Regions from separate parts of the Halochromatium sp. NSM3 genome, predicted to be linked through region 3. Evidence: predicted binding sites of a transcription regulator. Region 3 holds the regulator's gene; each other region holds the start of a gene.

Region 1 (5,016 bases), on a different contig from region 3:
TGGAGGTGGTGGTACAGGCGTTAGCGCGGGTTCTGGCTCTGGTCCTGATTCGGGCTCGGGCATTGGCAACGCAGCAGCGTCAGAGACTGCGACAGAGGCACGGGCACCGGTGGTGCTCAATGACCGCATCGCGCTCGGCTGCGCGAGAATCCCTTCCGCCGTCGACGGCAGCGAGGCGCTTGGACCGATCATCGGCCCGGTGCGCATCGAGAAGATCGGGGCATAGGAGAGCAAGCAGATGATGGATTTGTGGCAGTGGCTGCCGCTTCCGGTACAGAGCCTCGTCGCGATCGTCGCGATCATCGGCCCATTGCTGGCGGTGGTGGCCTGGTACACCTATGCCGAGCGCAAGGTGATCGGCTATATCCAGGTCCGGATCGGCCCGAACCGGGTTGGCTGGCGTGGGCTGTTGCAGCCGATCGCCGACGCCGTCAAGCTGATGGTCAAAGAGATCATCGTCCCGACCAAGGCCAACAAGGGCCTGTTCCTGCTCGCGCCGCTGATCTCGATCGTGCCGGCGCTCGCGGCTTGGGCGGTGGTCCCCTTCGATGCTGGCCTGGTATTGGCCGACATCAATGCCGGCCTCCTCTATGTGCTGGCGCTGACCTCGCTCGGCGTCTATGGCGTTATCATCGCCGGTTGGGCCTCGAACTCGAAATACGCGCTGCTCGGTGCGATGCGTGCGGCGGCGCAGATCGTCGCCTATGAGATCGCGATGGGCTTTGCGCTGGTTGGGGTGCTGGTCGCGGCCGGCAGCCTGAATCTGAGCGCCATCGTCGAGAGCCAGAGCGGCAGCCTGCTGACCTGGTTTTGGCTGCCGCTGCTACCGCTATTTGGGGTCTACTTCATCTCCGGCGTCGCCGAGACCAACCGCGCGCCCTTCGATGTGGCCGAGGGCGAATCCGAGATCGTTGCCGGTTTCCACGTCGAATATTCAGGCATGGCGTTCGCGATCTTCTTCCTCGCCGAATACGCGAACATGGTCTTGATCGCGATGCTGGCGACGCTGTTGTTCTTCGGCGGCTGGCTGTCGCCGTTCCAGGGTATCCCTGTGCTCGACGAGGCGACGGCCTGGGTGCCGGGGATGGTCTGGCTGATACTGAAGACCTTCTTTTTCATGTTTGTCTTCCTTTGGCTGCGCGCGACCTTTCCGCGCTATCGCTACGATCAGATCATGCGGCTGGGCTGGAAGGTGTTTATTCCGATCACAATCGTCTGGATTCTTGTGGTCGCCGTGGCCGTGCTCGCGCAGTTGCCACCCTGGTGGTCTGCCGCGTCTGCCTAACTAGGATGGCCCTAGCTTGGATCGCAAAGATGCGTGATCGCGACCCCCGCGCCAGTCGACAGCCGATAGAGTAATCATGCTTCAAGCCGCACGCACTTATCTAAACAGCCTCCTGCTCATCGAGCTGTTCCGCGGAATGGGCTTGACCGGGCGCTACCTGTTCAAGCGCAAGTTCACGGTGCAGTATCCGGAGGAGAAGGCGCCGGTCTCACCGCGTTTTCGCGGCCTGCATGCGCTGCGTCGTTATCCAAACGGCGAAGAGCGCTGCATCGCCTGTAAGCTGTGCGAGGCGGTCTGCCCAGCACTGGCGATCACCATTGAGGCCGAGCCCCGGGCTGACGGATCAAGGCGCACAACACGCTACGACATCGATCTCTTCAAGTGCATCTACTGCGGCTTTTGTGAAGAGTCATGTCCGGTCGATTCGATCGTCGAGACCGATATCTACGAATACCACTTCGAAAATCGTGGCGAGAACATTATGACCAAAGACAAACTGCTCGCGATCGGAGATAAGTACGAGGCGCAGATCGCGGCGGCGCGGAGTGCGGATGCGCCCTACCGCTGAGATCAAGACGTCGGTTGTCTGAGTCGGCAACCGAGTCGATCGAGCAGGAGAAAGATAAAGAGAGCGGTGCCGATGTGCCCCGGGCCGGGCCCGCAGGGTGCGGGTCCGTTTTATACATCGACTGTCAACGTCTGCCTGCGCGCGAGATCCGGACTCCCGTGCAGCCATGCCAGCTGGAAATCCCATGGGCTTCGAAAAATTTCTGTTCTATGTCTTCGCGGCCATAACCGTATTCGCCGCAGGGATGGTGGTGACGCGCCGCAACCCGGTTCACGCGGTGTTGTTTCTGGTGTTGGCCTTCGTTAGCAGTGCGGCCCTTTGGCTACTGCTGGAGGCGGAGTTCCTCGGCATCGTGCTGGTGTTGGTCTATGTCGGTGCGGTGATGGTGTTGTTCCTGTTCGTGGTGATGATGCTCGATGTCGACATTGCTGTGCTGGGCGGGCAATTCATCCGCTATCTGCCGGTCGGCCTGCTGATCGCGCTGGTGATGGTCGTGAATCTGTTCCTGGTCTTGGGTCCGTCCAACTTCGGGCTCGAGCTGTTTGCGAAGCCCGAGGCGCAGCCCGCCGACTACAGCAATACGGTCGAACTCGGGCTGCAGCTCTACACCACCTACCTGTATCCGTTTGAGATCGCTGCAGTGATCCTGCTGGTGGCCATCGTCGCCGCCATTCGCCTGACCCTGCGTCGTCGTCCCGAGACCAAGTATCAGGATGCGTCGAAGCAGGTGCGGGTGAAGAAAGGGCCGGATCGCATCCGCCTGGTCTCGATGCCGGCCGCGCCGCGTCTGGGTCAGAAAGTTGCAGGGCCGGCGCTGAAGGAGGAATCCGAATGATCGCCCTCTCCGATTACCTGCTGCTCGGCGGGCTGCTGTTCTCGATCTCGGTTGCCGGGGTGTTCCTGAACCGAAAGAATGTGATCATCCTGCTGATGTGCATCGAGCTGATGCTGCTGGCGGTGAACATGAACTTCGTCGCCTTCTCGCATTTCCTCGGCGATCTGAGTGGTCAGATCTTCGTGTTCTTCATCCTCACCGTCGCCGCTGCCGAAGCCGCGATCGGGCTCGCCATCCTGGTGGTCCTGTTCCGCAATCGGCGCACCATCAACGTCGACGATCTGGACATGCTCAAGGGCTGAGCCCACCGGACACCGCTCGGAGAATCCTTCCATGGAGACCGTCTATCTGACCATCGTGCTGGCGCCCCTGATCGGCGCCATCATTGCCGGCTTCTTCGGCGGCAAGATCGGCCGCGTCGGCGCGCACTCGGTGACCATCCTTGGCGTCGGCATCGCGACCCTGTTGTCGCTCTGGGTCTTGTCGCGCTTCATCTGGCACGACGAGCAGGCCTTCAACGGCACCGTCTACACCTGGATGGTCGCCGATGGCATCCGCTTCGAGATCGGCTTCCTGGTCGATCGCCTCACCGCCTTGATGATGGCGGTGGTGACCTTCGTCTCGCTGATGGTGCATATCTACACCATCGGCTACATGGCCGACGACGCCCACAACTGGCCCGAGGACTCGCGCGTCGGCACCAACAGCTATCAGCGCTTCTTCAGCTATATCTCGCTGTTCACCTTCTCGATGCTGATGTTGGTGATGTCCAACAACTTCCTGCAGCTGTTCTTCGGCTGGGAGGCGGTGGGCCTGGTCTCTTATCTGCTGATCGGCTTCTACACGGTGCGCGAGTCGGCGATCTCGGCCAACCTCAAGGCCTTCCTGGTCAACCGGGTCGGTGATTTCGGCTTTATCCTCGGTATCGCTGCGGTGGTGATGTACTTCGGCTCGCTCGACTATGCCGAGGTCTTCGCCCAGGCACCGGCGCTGGCCGATACCCAGGTCGCGGTGTTCGGCGGGGTCTCGCTGATGACGCTGATCTGCATCCTGCTGTTCATCGGCGCCATGGGTAAGTCGGCACAGATGCCGCTGCACGTCTGGCTGCCGGATTCGATGGAAGGCCCGACGCCGATCTCGGCGCTGATCCATGCCGCGACCATGGTCACCGCCGGTGTCTTCATGGTCGCGCGCATGTCGCCGCTCTATGAACTCTCGACCACGGCGCTGTCGTTCGTGCTGGTGATCGGCGCGGTCACCGCCTTCTTCATGGGGCTGGTCGGGCTGGTGCAGAACGACATCAAGCGCGTGGTCGCCTACTCGACCCTGTCCCAGCTCGGCTACATGATCGCCGCGCTCGGCGCCTCGGCCTATGCCGCCGGCATCTTCCACCTGATGACCCATGCCTTCTTCAAGGCGCTGCTGTTCCTGGCTGCGGGATCGGTGATCATCGCCATGCACCATGATCAGGACATCCGCAACATGGGTGGGCTCAGGCGCTATATGCCGATCACCTGGATCACCGCGCTGCTCGGCTCGCTGGCGCTGATCGCCTTCCCGGGCTTCTCCGGCTTCTTCTCCAAGGATGCGATCATCGAGGCGGTGGGGCACTCGCACATCGGCGGTGCCAGCTTGGCGCATCTGCTGCTGACCCTGGGTGCCTTCGTCACCGCGCTCTATAGCTTCCGGCTCTACTTCCTAGTCTTCCACGGCGAGCCGCGGATGGATGAGCACACCCGCTCGCATCTGCACGAGACGCCTTGGGTCGTGACCATCCCGCTGATCGCCCTGGCGACCCCGTCGGTGTTCATCGGCTGGTACACGGTCGAGCCCCTGCTGGTGCAGAACTGGCTCGGCGATGCGATCACCGTCAAGCCCGAGCAGGACACCTTGCATCACCTGGCCGCGCATTGGCATGGGCAGCGCGAGTTCATTCGTCACGGGATGCAGGCCGCGCCGTTCTGGCTGTCGATGGCCGGCTTGGTACTGGCGGCCTACTACTGGTCCTATGTGCTGCAGCGCAATCCGAAGATCGATGTCGAGCTGCAGCAGCGGGGTGGCTGGCTGACGCGCCTGCTCGAGGATAAGTACGGCTTCGACGACTTCAATCAGCGCGTGTTCGCGGGCGGGAGTCAGCGCATTGGCCGCTTCCTCTGGAAGAGCAGCGATCAGCGCGTGATCGATGACGCAGTGGTGAATGGCTCGGCGCGGGCGGTGGGTTGGCTCGCGGGTGTGGTCCGACAGCTGCAGACCGGCATGCTCTACCACTACGCCTTCGCGATGATCCTCGGCCTAGTGGTCCTCTTGACCCTGTTCGTGACCTTCTAA
Region 2 (5,016 bases), on a different contig from region 3:
CGATACCGAGCGATGTGATGGTTGACATTAATGCCTCCTGGTGTGGCTTTTGGAATCCGGCAAATGAGGGACTGAGGCTCCGGTCAGTCGCTGACGCGGGTGATGGCTTTGCCGGTTTAACAAGATTATCGGCGGACACCCGTTAGACTTTAGGCGCGCCGCTGCGTAAATGCGAGCAACTGTGATGGGCGTCAAAGGCTCAGATCGACAGCGGCAGCTCCTCAACGGGTTTGCCCAGCGGCAGCAGAGATTCGCCGCGCAGGACCTCGCCCAGTGAGCTGTCCGGCGGCTTGATCGCATCGGTCAGTTGCACCTGGGACGGTTGTCCCTGCTCGTCGAGCCCCTGCACCCAGGCCAACTGGCCGGATTCGTAGCGCACCAAGGAGCCGATCGGCAGCAGCCCGAACGCCTTGATATAGCGCTTGACCCAGCGTTGCTCGAAACGTTCGGGATGATCGAGCAAGTGGCGATAGATCTCGGCGATCTTCCAGGCCGGTCGATCGGGCCGGTCTCGGCGCATGGCATCGACGACATCCGCCACCATCGCCAACCGCGGCAGCTCGCCCAGTTGATCGCCGCTCAAACCCGCCGGATAACCACTGCCATCGAGCCGCTCGTTGATCTCCTTGAACACGCTCCTGACGACGCTGCTCGGGAGCCATTGACAGGTCTCGAAGCCGTGCTCGAGGTGCGCGACATGCCCATGCAGCTTGGCGCGCTGCTCCTCATCGAGCTGCGGCGCCTGCAGCAGCTCGTCGGGCAGCAAGGCCTTGCCGAGATCATGGACCATGGCGCAAGCGGCCACCGCCTTGCAGGCCTCGCGCGGCATCTTGCTACGGATGGTCAGATCGAGCAGGGCCACGGCCACCGAGAGACCATGCCGCACCAGCCGGGCCTCTTGGAAGAGACAGCGGGTGGCGAACAATAACGCCTCGCGATCCTCATCGTAGAGCGCCATCAAGCGGTCGGTATAGCGCGAGAGTTGCGCCGAGTGCAGGCGCGGATGATCGCGCAGCTCGAGCAACTGGGCATCCAGATAGCCCGCCACGCGCGCTAGGCGCTTGGTCATCGCCGTCGCATAGACGTGCGCATTACGGCGCGCAACCACCGGGGGAGCCTTGGGATCGATCTGGAACAGCACCGAGCGCAGCATCCCCTCGTTGCCAGCGCTCGACTGACGCGCCGACTCGCGCTCGATCTCGCGCACGAACATCCACAGCTGGCGCTCCTGCTCGAGAGTGGAGCGCGTGAACTCAAACCCCACAGTGACGACCTGGCGTTCCACGTCGACCCGATGATGCTTGGGGGTGCCTTGGACCGATAAGCGAGCGCCGTTAGGGAAATGCAGCTCGACCACGAGCGACGCCGATGAGGCCAGCATGTTGGCGCTCGCGACCGGCATCTCGAGCTGGCACCCGTCCAGGCACAGATCCCTGAGATCCCCCTGCGAGCTGGTTCCATCCGCCTCGTGCCTGAGGATAGCGCCCACTTCCATGCCCAATCGCAACCGCGCGCGGAAGGATTCTCGCCGCTGCAGCACCTCCAGTTGATAGGGATACTCGCAGCGGCCTTGCAGGCGACCGTTGTTGTTCTGGCAATCGCCGAGGGTCAGCACCGGCGTGCGCAGCATCACCCCCTGCGCCTGCCCCAGCAGCCGGAAGGGCTGCCCATGCTGGAGCCCGCTGGCCACCTCCCGGATCGCGCTGATATCCAGCAGCAGATACTCGCCAAACGCCTGATCGGCGACCAGAACTGGCAGTACCTGACCATCGCTGCCTTCCATCACCAGCGAGGCCCCACCCGGCTCGCTCAGCGCGTTCAGCAGCGCCTCGACCTCGGACGGCTTCGTCACGCTGGTGTAGCCGTCTTCCTGTTCCGTCGTTGCGTCTTGTTCCGTCATTGCGTCCCCATGCTGGTCTTGCTCCCGTCTCGGTAATCATCAGAGCAAAGGCTCTATCCTCTCAAACTGTCCTGCCGAAGAAAAACTCAGCCGGTAAATACCATGCACCCCGTCACGCGTCACCACGTGGCGTAAGGCCGTGGCCGGAAACACCACGCGCCGTCCATCCAGGCTCCATGTATACACGTGCTCGACTCGCCCTTCATAGTGGGCCTGGCAGGTATCGGCGGACAGCTCGATGAAGACATCGATAGTTGGCATGTTTTGTGCTTTAATTCCTCGTTTCCCAGCTTCGCTTCCCGGAGGCCGGCCACGGGATAATGATATACTGCGCGGGATGCATGACCGAAAAGCAGTGGCGGTTGATCCTCATCAGCTTACCGCGCTCAAGTGAGCGGCTTTTAGGTCGATGTCTCCTTAAAAGGCTGTTCCAGAGAGAAGATTGCGCCATGACCCTGACGATCAAACATCGCCTCATCCTGTTGATTAGCATCACGCTGGTGCTGCTGTTGGCCGTCGGGGGCCTGGGTCTGAAGGGCATGCAATCAACAAACAGCGCTCTTGAAGATATTTACGAAGACAATCTACTGCGCTCGCAGGATCTGGCGCGCATCGATGCGCTGCTGCGCAACATCATGATGGAGATCTTCCTGGCCTCGCAGCATGATCCAAGGCTGGCGGTTGGCGCGCTGCATACCCATCCCACCTCCATGCACATGGACGTTATCGAGGGTAACCAGGCCGAGCTGGACAGCCTCTGGAAGCCATACCAAGCGACCATCGACGACCCTGAGTCGCAAACCTTGGCGGAGCGTTTCAACGCTGAGTATCAGCGCCTGATCTACAACGCCTTGGAGCCGGCGATGGATCTGGCCCTCAAGGACGAGTTTTCCAGCACCAACCATCTCATCTTCATCGAAGGGCTCCCAGCCTACCAGGCAATCAACAAGACCCTCGTCGAGATGATCGAGTTGGAGAAGCAGACAGCTCTGGAAAGCTACCGCAGCGCCGCCGCCGATACGGCCTTCATGAGCAACCTGATGATCGCCGCCGTCATCATCGCGACCGTGTTCGGAGCACTGCTCGGCTGGCAGCTGATCCTGCGCATCACCCGTCCGCTGACCGAAGCCAAGCGGGTCTTCGTCGAGATGTCAAAGGGCAACCTGACCAACCGGATTCAGACCACGGGCAAGGATGAGGTGGGCCAAACCCTGCTGGCCCTAGCCGACACCCAAGACAAGCTGCGCGATCTCATCGTCCATATCCAGGGCTCGGTGGAATCGATCAGCACCGCCGCCAACCAGATCTCCACCGGCAATACCGATCTCTCCCAGCGCACCGAGCAACAGGCCTCCAGCCTGCAGGAAACGGCGAGCAGCATGGAAGAGGTCGCCTCCACGGTCAAACACAACACCGAAAACACCTCACAGGCCAACCAATTGGCCAGCCAAGCCAATGCCTCTGCCAGCAAGGGCGGCGAGAAGGCCCAGCAGGCCATGGGCAAGATGCACGAACTGACCGAAAGCTCGGATAAGATCAGCGGCATCATCACGCTCATCGATGGCATCGCCTTCCAGACCAATATCCTGGCGCTGAACGCCTCGGTCGAGGCCGCCCGCGCCGGCGAGCAAGGCCGCGGATTCGCTGTGGTCGCCCAGGAAGTGCGCAACCTCGCGCAGCGTTCCGCCGATGCGGCCAAACAGATTCAGGAACTGATCGCCCTCAACGGCGAAGTCGTCAAGGAAGGACGGAGCTTGGTCGAGGCCGTGGGCTCATCAATGAGCGAAATCGTCATCCATAGCGCCAAGGTCTCGGGGCTGATGGACGAGGTCAACCGCGCCTCGAACGAGCAAACGATGGCGATCGATCAGGTCAGCGTGGCCATCAGCCAGATGGACGAGGTCACGCAGCAGAATGCCGCCCTCGTCGAGCAGACCGCGACCGCTTCCGCCTCGCTGGAAGACCAAACCCGCGACCTCGCCGAGGCGGTGGCCTTCTTCAATGTCGGCGACCAAGCCTCGACCAATCTCGCCCTCCCCGCCGGGAGGACGAGCAACAAGGCCGCCGCGCACAGGCCGGCCGCTCTCTCGCCACCACCCAGCAAGGGGGCAAGCAGAGGCGGGTACCAGGCGGCGCCAAAGCCGCGCGAGACGGCCACCACGCACAGCGAAGATGACTGGGAAAGTTTTTGATGGCCTGACCAACACTCAGGTTCTCAACCGATATTGAGGATCGCACCGTGATCATTCCGACCGCCGTTGGCTCGTTTCCAAACATTGCCTCCCCTGGCAATCCTGCCCAAGGCGGTGCGCTGCCACCAGGACAGACACGCCCCCCCGAGCCCGGCACGAGCGAGCCCGGCCACAATGGCGCCCCCATTGACCGGGCCGCCGAGGAAGGCGCCAGCGGTCGGGTCGCCGAAGGCGATGCCGCAAGCAGCGCTCGGAACGACACCCTCGCCCAAGAATTCTCGCCGCAAGAGCTGAAACTCCTCGATCAGCTCAAACAGACCGACCGCACGGTCCGCCAGCATGAGATGGCGCATCAGGTTGCCGGCGGCCGTTACACGGGGAGCGCCAGTTACGACTACGAGATCGGCCCCGATGGCCAGCGCTATGCCGTCGCTGGCCGCGTCTCGGTCGACTATGGCCCCATCACTGGCGACCCGAGGGCCACGATCGAGAAGATGCAGACCGTGATCGCTGCGGCCCTTGCCCCGGCCGATCCCTCGCCGGCGGACTATCAGATCGCCGCCCGCGCGCGGCAGAACCTGCTCACGGCGCAGCTTGACCTGAGTCAGCAACAGCAAACCCGCACCGAGGCGGTGCCGGAGCCCACCGCAGACGAGGAGGAAACAGCGGCCTCGGAGCCTGGCCGCGATCCGCGCGTCGAAGACTATAGTCGCATCGCCACAACCACCGGCGCGGGTGCCGGTTCAGGTCAGGCTATCTTGCGCAGCATTGCCTGAGAGGCTGCCTGCAACTCCGTTTCAGGCAACGATCAGGGCTTTTCCAGCAGGTTGAGCGCGGGGCGGGTTGCGCGCGCTTGGCGAGAGCCAGCCGGGGAGTCGATTTATTGCGCGTCGCCGCGCAACTCCGCAAAGGTTTCCTCGGTCA
Region 3 (5,016 bases):
CATGAGCTTTGGCGACGCCGGGCGCACCTACACCCTGATGACCATCGGCGATGGCTTGGTGGCGCAGATTCCGGCGTTGGTGATCTCCACCGCCGCAGGCGTCACCGTCTCGCGCGTCAACACCGAGCAGGATGTCGGCCAGCAGATGATCAGTCAGCTGTTCGTCAACCCGCAGGTGATGATCCTCGCCGCCGTGGTCATGGGCATGTTGGGCATGGTGCCGGGCATGCCGAATCTGGTCTTCCTCATCTTCACGAGCCTGCTCGGTGGCTTGGCCTGGTATCTCCTGCACGAAAAGGAGAAGCTGCTGGTCGCGCAGGCCGCGAGTAGCGCGCAGCCGGCGACCACCCAGGAGGCACCGGAAGCGAGCTGGGACGATGTGCAACTGGTCGACACCCTGGGGCTCGAGGTCGGTCATCGGCTGATCCCGTTGGTGGATCAGCGCCAGCAAGGGGAGCTGCTGGGCCGCATCAAGAGCGTGCGCAAGAAGTTCGCGCAGGATGTCGGCTTCCTGCCGCCGGTGGTACATATCCGCGACAATCTGGAACTCGGGCCGAATACCTATCTGGTCTCGCTCAAGGATGCCGAGATCGGCCGCTCCGAGGTCTTCCCGGGGCGCTGGCTGGCGATTGATCCGGGGCAGGTCTCCGGCAAGCTGGAGGGCACGCCGACGCAGGATCCAGCGTTCGGTCTGCCGGCGGTCTGGATCGGCAGTGAACAGCGCGAGCATGCGCAGGTCTACGGCTATACGGTGGTGGATGCCAGCACCGTGGTCGCCACGCATCTGAACCATCTCCTGCATCGCCATGCCGCCGAGATGCTCGGGCGCGCCGAGGTTCAGAGTCTGCTCGATAAGCTCGGCGCGGAGCAGAAGAGCCTGGTCGAGGATGTGGTGCCCAAGCTGATCTCGCTGACCGCGTTTCAGCGCCTGCTGCAAAACCTCCTTGCCGAGGAGGTGCCGATCCGGGATCTGCGCAGCATCCTCGATACCCTGGCCGAACATGCGTCGCAACAACAAGACCTGGGTGAACTCACGGCCTTGGTGCGGATCGCGCTCGGACGCGCCATCGTGCAACAGTGGTTCCCCGGCGAAAAGCAACTCAGGGTGATTGGCTTGGACGCGCAGCTCGAGCAGATCCTGATACAGGCCATGAGCGGCAGCGGGGCGCTGGAGCCGGGGCTGGCCGAGACCCTGATGCAGCAGGCCGAGAAGGCGCTGATGCGTCAGGAGGCCGGCGGTGATCCGCCGGTGCTGGTGGTGCAGCACAACCTCAGAGCCGTGCTCGCACGCTTCCTGCGTCGGCGCCTGCGGCATCTGGTGGTGATGTCGCAGGCCGAGATTCCCGATGATCGCACGCTGCGCGTGACCCAATTGATCGGAGGCAAATAGCGCATGCCAGGACTGAGCATTGTCGACACCCTGCGCACGGCGAGGCAGGGCGGAGCGCTCCTGGCGCTGGCCGTAACGCTGGCATGGGTGCCGGCGTTGGCGGCGGCGGCCGGCAGTTGGGTGGCCAACGCGCCGTCGCTGAGGGTCATCCTGGCCGAACGCGAGAGCCTCTCGCGTCCGCTGCTGCCACCCGGTGACGGTGTGCATGCGGGCGTGATCCACAGCATCGTCTGGCGCTTCGAGCAGCCACCCGGCAGCGCCCTGAACGCGCGCCTGTGCCAAGCGCAGCGCTGCATGCCGCTGCCGAGCGTGCGCGGTCAGAGTCAGGCCCTCGCGGGATTGCCGGCGGACGCGGCACTGCGTTTCCATTTCTCGCTCATGCCGGGGCAGCGACAAGCCGTGCGCGTGCAGGGGCTGCAGGTGATCGTCAATTACCGCTGAACGAAGCCTTGGGAGACTTAGGCGAACCGAATGTATACTGCGAAAGGCAAGATCGATCAGCACGAACTCATCACGCAGTATTTGCCGCAGGTGCGTCGTCAAGCGCTCGCGCTGCAGATGAAGCTGCCGTCGAGCGTCGAACTGGATGATCTGATCCAAGCCGGCACCCTCGGTCTGCTCGAGGCCCTGGGGCGTTTCGATGCCAGCCAGGGGGCGAGCTTCGCGACCTTTGCCAATCAGCGCATTCGCGGCGCCATGCTCGATGAGCTGCGCAGCCGCGACTGGCTGCCACGCAGTGTGCGCCGTCACGCACGGGCGATGGATGACGCCATTCAGCGGCTCGAGCAGCAGTTCGGCCGCGCCCCGGAAGAGCACGAGATCGCCGCAGAACTCGATATGGATCTGGCCGAATACCGTCACCTGCTCAACGACACCAACAATGGCCAGTTTCTGCCCTTCGAGGAATTGCTCCAAGAGGGCGTCGAGCCTGGAGCGGCCAGCCGCCCGGCCGACCCATCGCTGACCGCGCTCCTCGCGGGCGAGCGGCGGGATCAGTTGGTGGCGGCCATCGAGGCCCTGCCGGAACGCGAGAAGCTGACGATGGCGCTCTATTATCAGGAAGAACTCAACCTCAAGGAAGTCGGCGCCGTGCTCGGGGTCAGCGAGTCTCGCGTTTGCCAGTTGCACAGCCAAGCGCTCAGCCGCCTCAGGGCGCGCTTGCAGGAAGCGCCTGTGGAGCGCTAATTCCCACCCGCTGCTTTTCAACTCAAGGAACTATGAATCCATCGACACTCATCGGTATCCTCGCCAGTATGGTGCTCCTCGGCAGCGTGTTCTTCTTCGCCGCCGAGTCGCCCGATAGCTTTCTCAATCTACCGGGCCTGGCCATTGTGCTGGCCGGCACCATGGCGGCGACCTTCATCAGTTATCCGCTGCGCGAGGTGTTGCGCGTGGTCGGCCTGATCGGGGTCGTCTTCCGGCGCGAGAACACCTATGTCCGCGACGACATCCAGGAGTTGGTGGACATGTCGCGGCTCTGGTTCAAGGGCGATGTGCGCGCTGTCGAGAAGGCGCTCACCCAGACCCGCAATCCATTCCTGCGCAGCGGCATCCAGCTCGTCATCTCCAACACCAAGGAGGAGGAGATCATCGACCTGCTGAGCTGGCGCATCGCCCGGCTCAAGGCCCGCGAACATGCCGAGGCGCAGGTCTTCCATACCATGGCCACCTACGCCCCGGCCTTCGGCATGATCGGCACCCTGGTCGGTCTGGTGAACATGCTGGAGGTCATGGAAGCCGGTGATCTGGAGATCATCGGCCCGCGCATGGCCGTCGCCCTGTTGACCACCTTCTATGGCATCCTGCTCGCCAATCTGGTGTTCAAGCCCTTTGCGGTCAAACTGGAGCGGCGCACCGAGGAGCGGCTGATCGCGATGAACATGGTCCTGGAGGGGATCTCGCTGATCACCAAGCGCCGCCTGCCCTCCTTCATCGAGGAGACACTGAACTCCTTCATGGCCAAACACCACGATGAGATTCGTGACCCAAGTTGACCCGTAAACGAGTCAGGAGAGTTAAGCCATGGTGCAGCGTGCCCGCGTCTCGATGCTCGAAACCCCGCGCGGAGGTGACCAAACCGAGAGCTGGCTGATCAGCTATCTCGATGTCCTGACGCTGCTGATCACGCTGTTCGTGTTGATGGTGTCGATGCTGGGCAAGGCCGAGTATGAGACGCAGACGCAACCGGGCATCCCCTCGACCGAGATCGGCCCCAAGACCACCGGTATCCAGCCACGCCACGACGGTCTGCAACCGCGCTTCGAGGGGTTGGAGATGGAAGGGGTCAGCGTCGACGAAGGCGAACAAGGCATCACCCTGCGCATCGATGACAACCTCTTGTTCAAGAGCGGCCAGGCCGAGCTGACCGCCGGCGGCGGCGAGGTCATCGAGTCGCTGGTGCCGATGCTGGAAAACATCGAGGGGCAGATCTCGGTCGAGGGCCACACCGATAACATCCCCATCGCCACCGCCCGTTTCCCGTCCAACTGGGAGCTGTCGACGGCGCGCGCGATCGCGGTGTTACGTTATCTGAGCGCCGCCGGTATCCCGGAAACCCGTTTGCGCGCGATCGGTTATGCCGATACACAACCGCTGGAAAGCAACGACACACCGGAGGGGCGTTCCGCCAACCGCCGTGTCGAACTCTTGTTGAAGCAGACCCTGTAGCGCGATCCGCTGTTGGATCAATCCGCAAGCCATCAGGCAGGCCTGAAGTCATGCGCCTAAACCACTTTCCAATCGGAGTCCGCATCGTTGCGGGGTTTATTGCGATGCTGCTGCTGGCGATCGCCATCATCGTGCCCTTCCTGCTCAACCGTCTCGATGCGGTGATCCAGGAGGCCGAGCGGCGCGAGTTGCGCTCCCTGCATGGCAATCTGGTGGCCGCGCTGGAGGCGGAGAGCCGCCGGGGCAGTGCCATGAGTGCGCTAATCGCTGGCATCCCCGAGGTGCGGCAGGCCTTCGCCGAGGGCGAGCGCGAACAGCTTGCGGACTGGTTCGTGCCCGGCTTCGATCAGCTGAAAGCCGATCACGGCATCGCCCAGTTTCAATTCCACCGGCCACCGGCCACCTCCTTTCTGCGCGTGCATGGCCCGGAAAAGTTCGGTGACGACCTCACCGACATTCGCCAGACCATCATCGAGACCAACCGCAACCGGGCCCCCATCTCGGGTCTGGAGCGTGGCGTCTACGGGCTCGGCATTCGCAGCCTGGTGCCGGTCGAGTGGCAGGGCTCGCATATCGGCTCGCTGGAGTTCGGCATGAGCTTCGGCCAGGACTTTTTCGAGCGCTTCCACGCCCAATATGGCGCCGAAGCCGCGCTGCGCCTGCCCGATGGTGCCAGCTTCAGCACCTTTGCCTCGACCGTCGACGAGCAGCCGCTGCTGAGCGAGCAGGCGCTGGAAGCGGCGATGAACGGCGAGGAGACGATCGAACACGGCACCCATGCGGGCACGCCGATGGCGGTGATGGGCGCGGTCATCCGCGACTTCTCCGGGGAGCCGGCCGGTGTGCTCGAGGTGGCGTTCGACCGCTCCTCTTACCTCGAGCGCGCCGCCACCGCGCGCAACGCGGCCCTGCTCATCACCGCCCTGACCTTGGGCGTCGGCGTGCTCTTGGCACTGCTG

The links. Region 3 encodes FliA, which starts transcription of late flagellar genes. Its sites were predicted from a motif close to GCTAAAGTTNNNNNNNNNNCNGCCGATA; they were not measured.
Region 1: AC54T3_RS09965 (NADH-quinone oxidoreductase subunit J) is a predicted target of FliA. The motif match lies at 1,901-1,928, and genes of this name have one in related genera.
Region 2: AC54T3_RS14500 (methyl-accepting chemotaxis protein) is a predicted target of FliA. The motif match lies at 2,285-2,312, and genes of this name have one in related genera.

Annotation. Positions count from the first base shown of each region.
Region 1 is NZ_JCAQIA010000019.1:68,245-73,260, forward strand. It holds gene nuoG (NADH-quinone oxidoreductase subunit NuoG) at 1-226, shown strand, start outside; gene nuoH (NADH-quinone oxidoreductase subunit NuoH) at 239-1,285, shown strand; gene nuoI (NADH-quinone oxidoreductase subunit NuoI) at 1,362-1,853, shown strand; gene AC54T3_RS09965 (NADH-quinone oxidoreductase subunit J) at 2,038-2,688, shown strand; gene nuoK (NADH-quinone oxidoreductase subunit NuoK) at 2,685-2,990, shown strand; gene nuoL (NADH-quinone oxidoreductase subunit L) at 3,022-5,016, shown strand.
Region 2 is NZ_JCAQIA010000039.1:21,908-26,923, reverse strand. It holds gene fliD (flagellar filament capping protein FliD) at 1-139, opposite strand, end outside; gene AC54T3_RS14510 (HD domain-containing phosphohydrolase) at 200-1,900, opposite strand; gene AC54T3_RS14505 (DUF2835 family protein) at 1,940-2,161, opposite strand; gene AC54T3_RS14500 (methyl-accepting chemotaxis protein) at 2,350-4,092, shown strand; gene AC54T3_RS14495 (putative metalloprotease CJM1_0395 family protein) at 4,140-4,868, shown strand; gene AC54T3_RS14490 (hypothetical protein) at 4,973-5,016, opposite strand, start outside.
Region 3 is NZ_JCAQIA010000036.1:7,523-12,538, reverse strand. It holds gene flhA (flagellar biosynthesis protein FlhA) at 1-1,390, shown strand, start outside; gene AC54T3_RS13920 (flagellar protein FlhE) at 1,394-1,831, shown strand; gene AC54T3_RS13915 (RNA polymerase sigma factor FliA) at 1,862-2,575, shown strand; gene AC54T3_RS13910 (motility protein A) at 2,608-3,384, shown strand; gene AC54T3_RS13905 (OmpA/MotB family protein) at 3,413-4,057, shown strand; gene AC54T3_RS13900 (methyl-accepting chemotaxis protein) at 4,162-5,016, shown strand, end outside.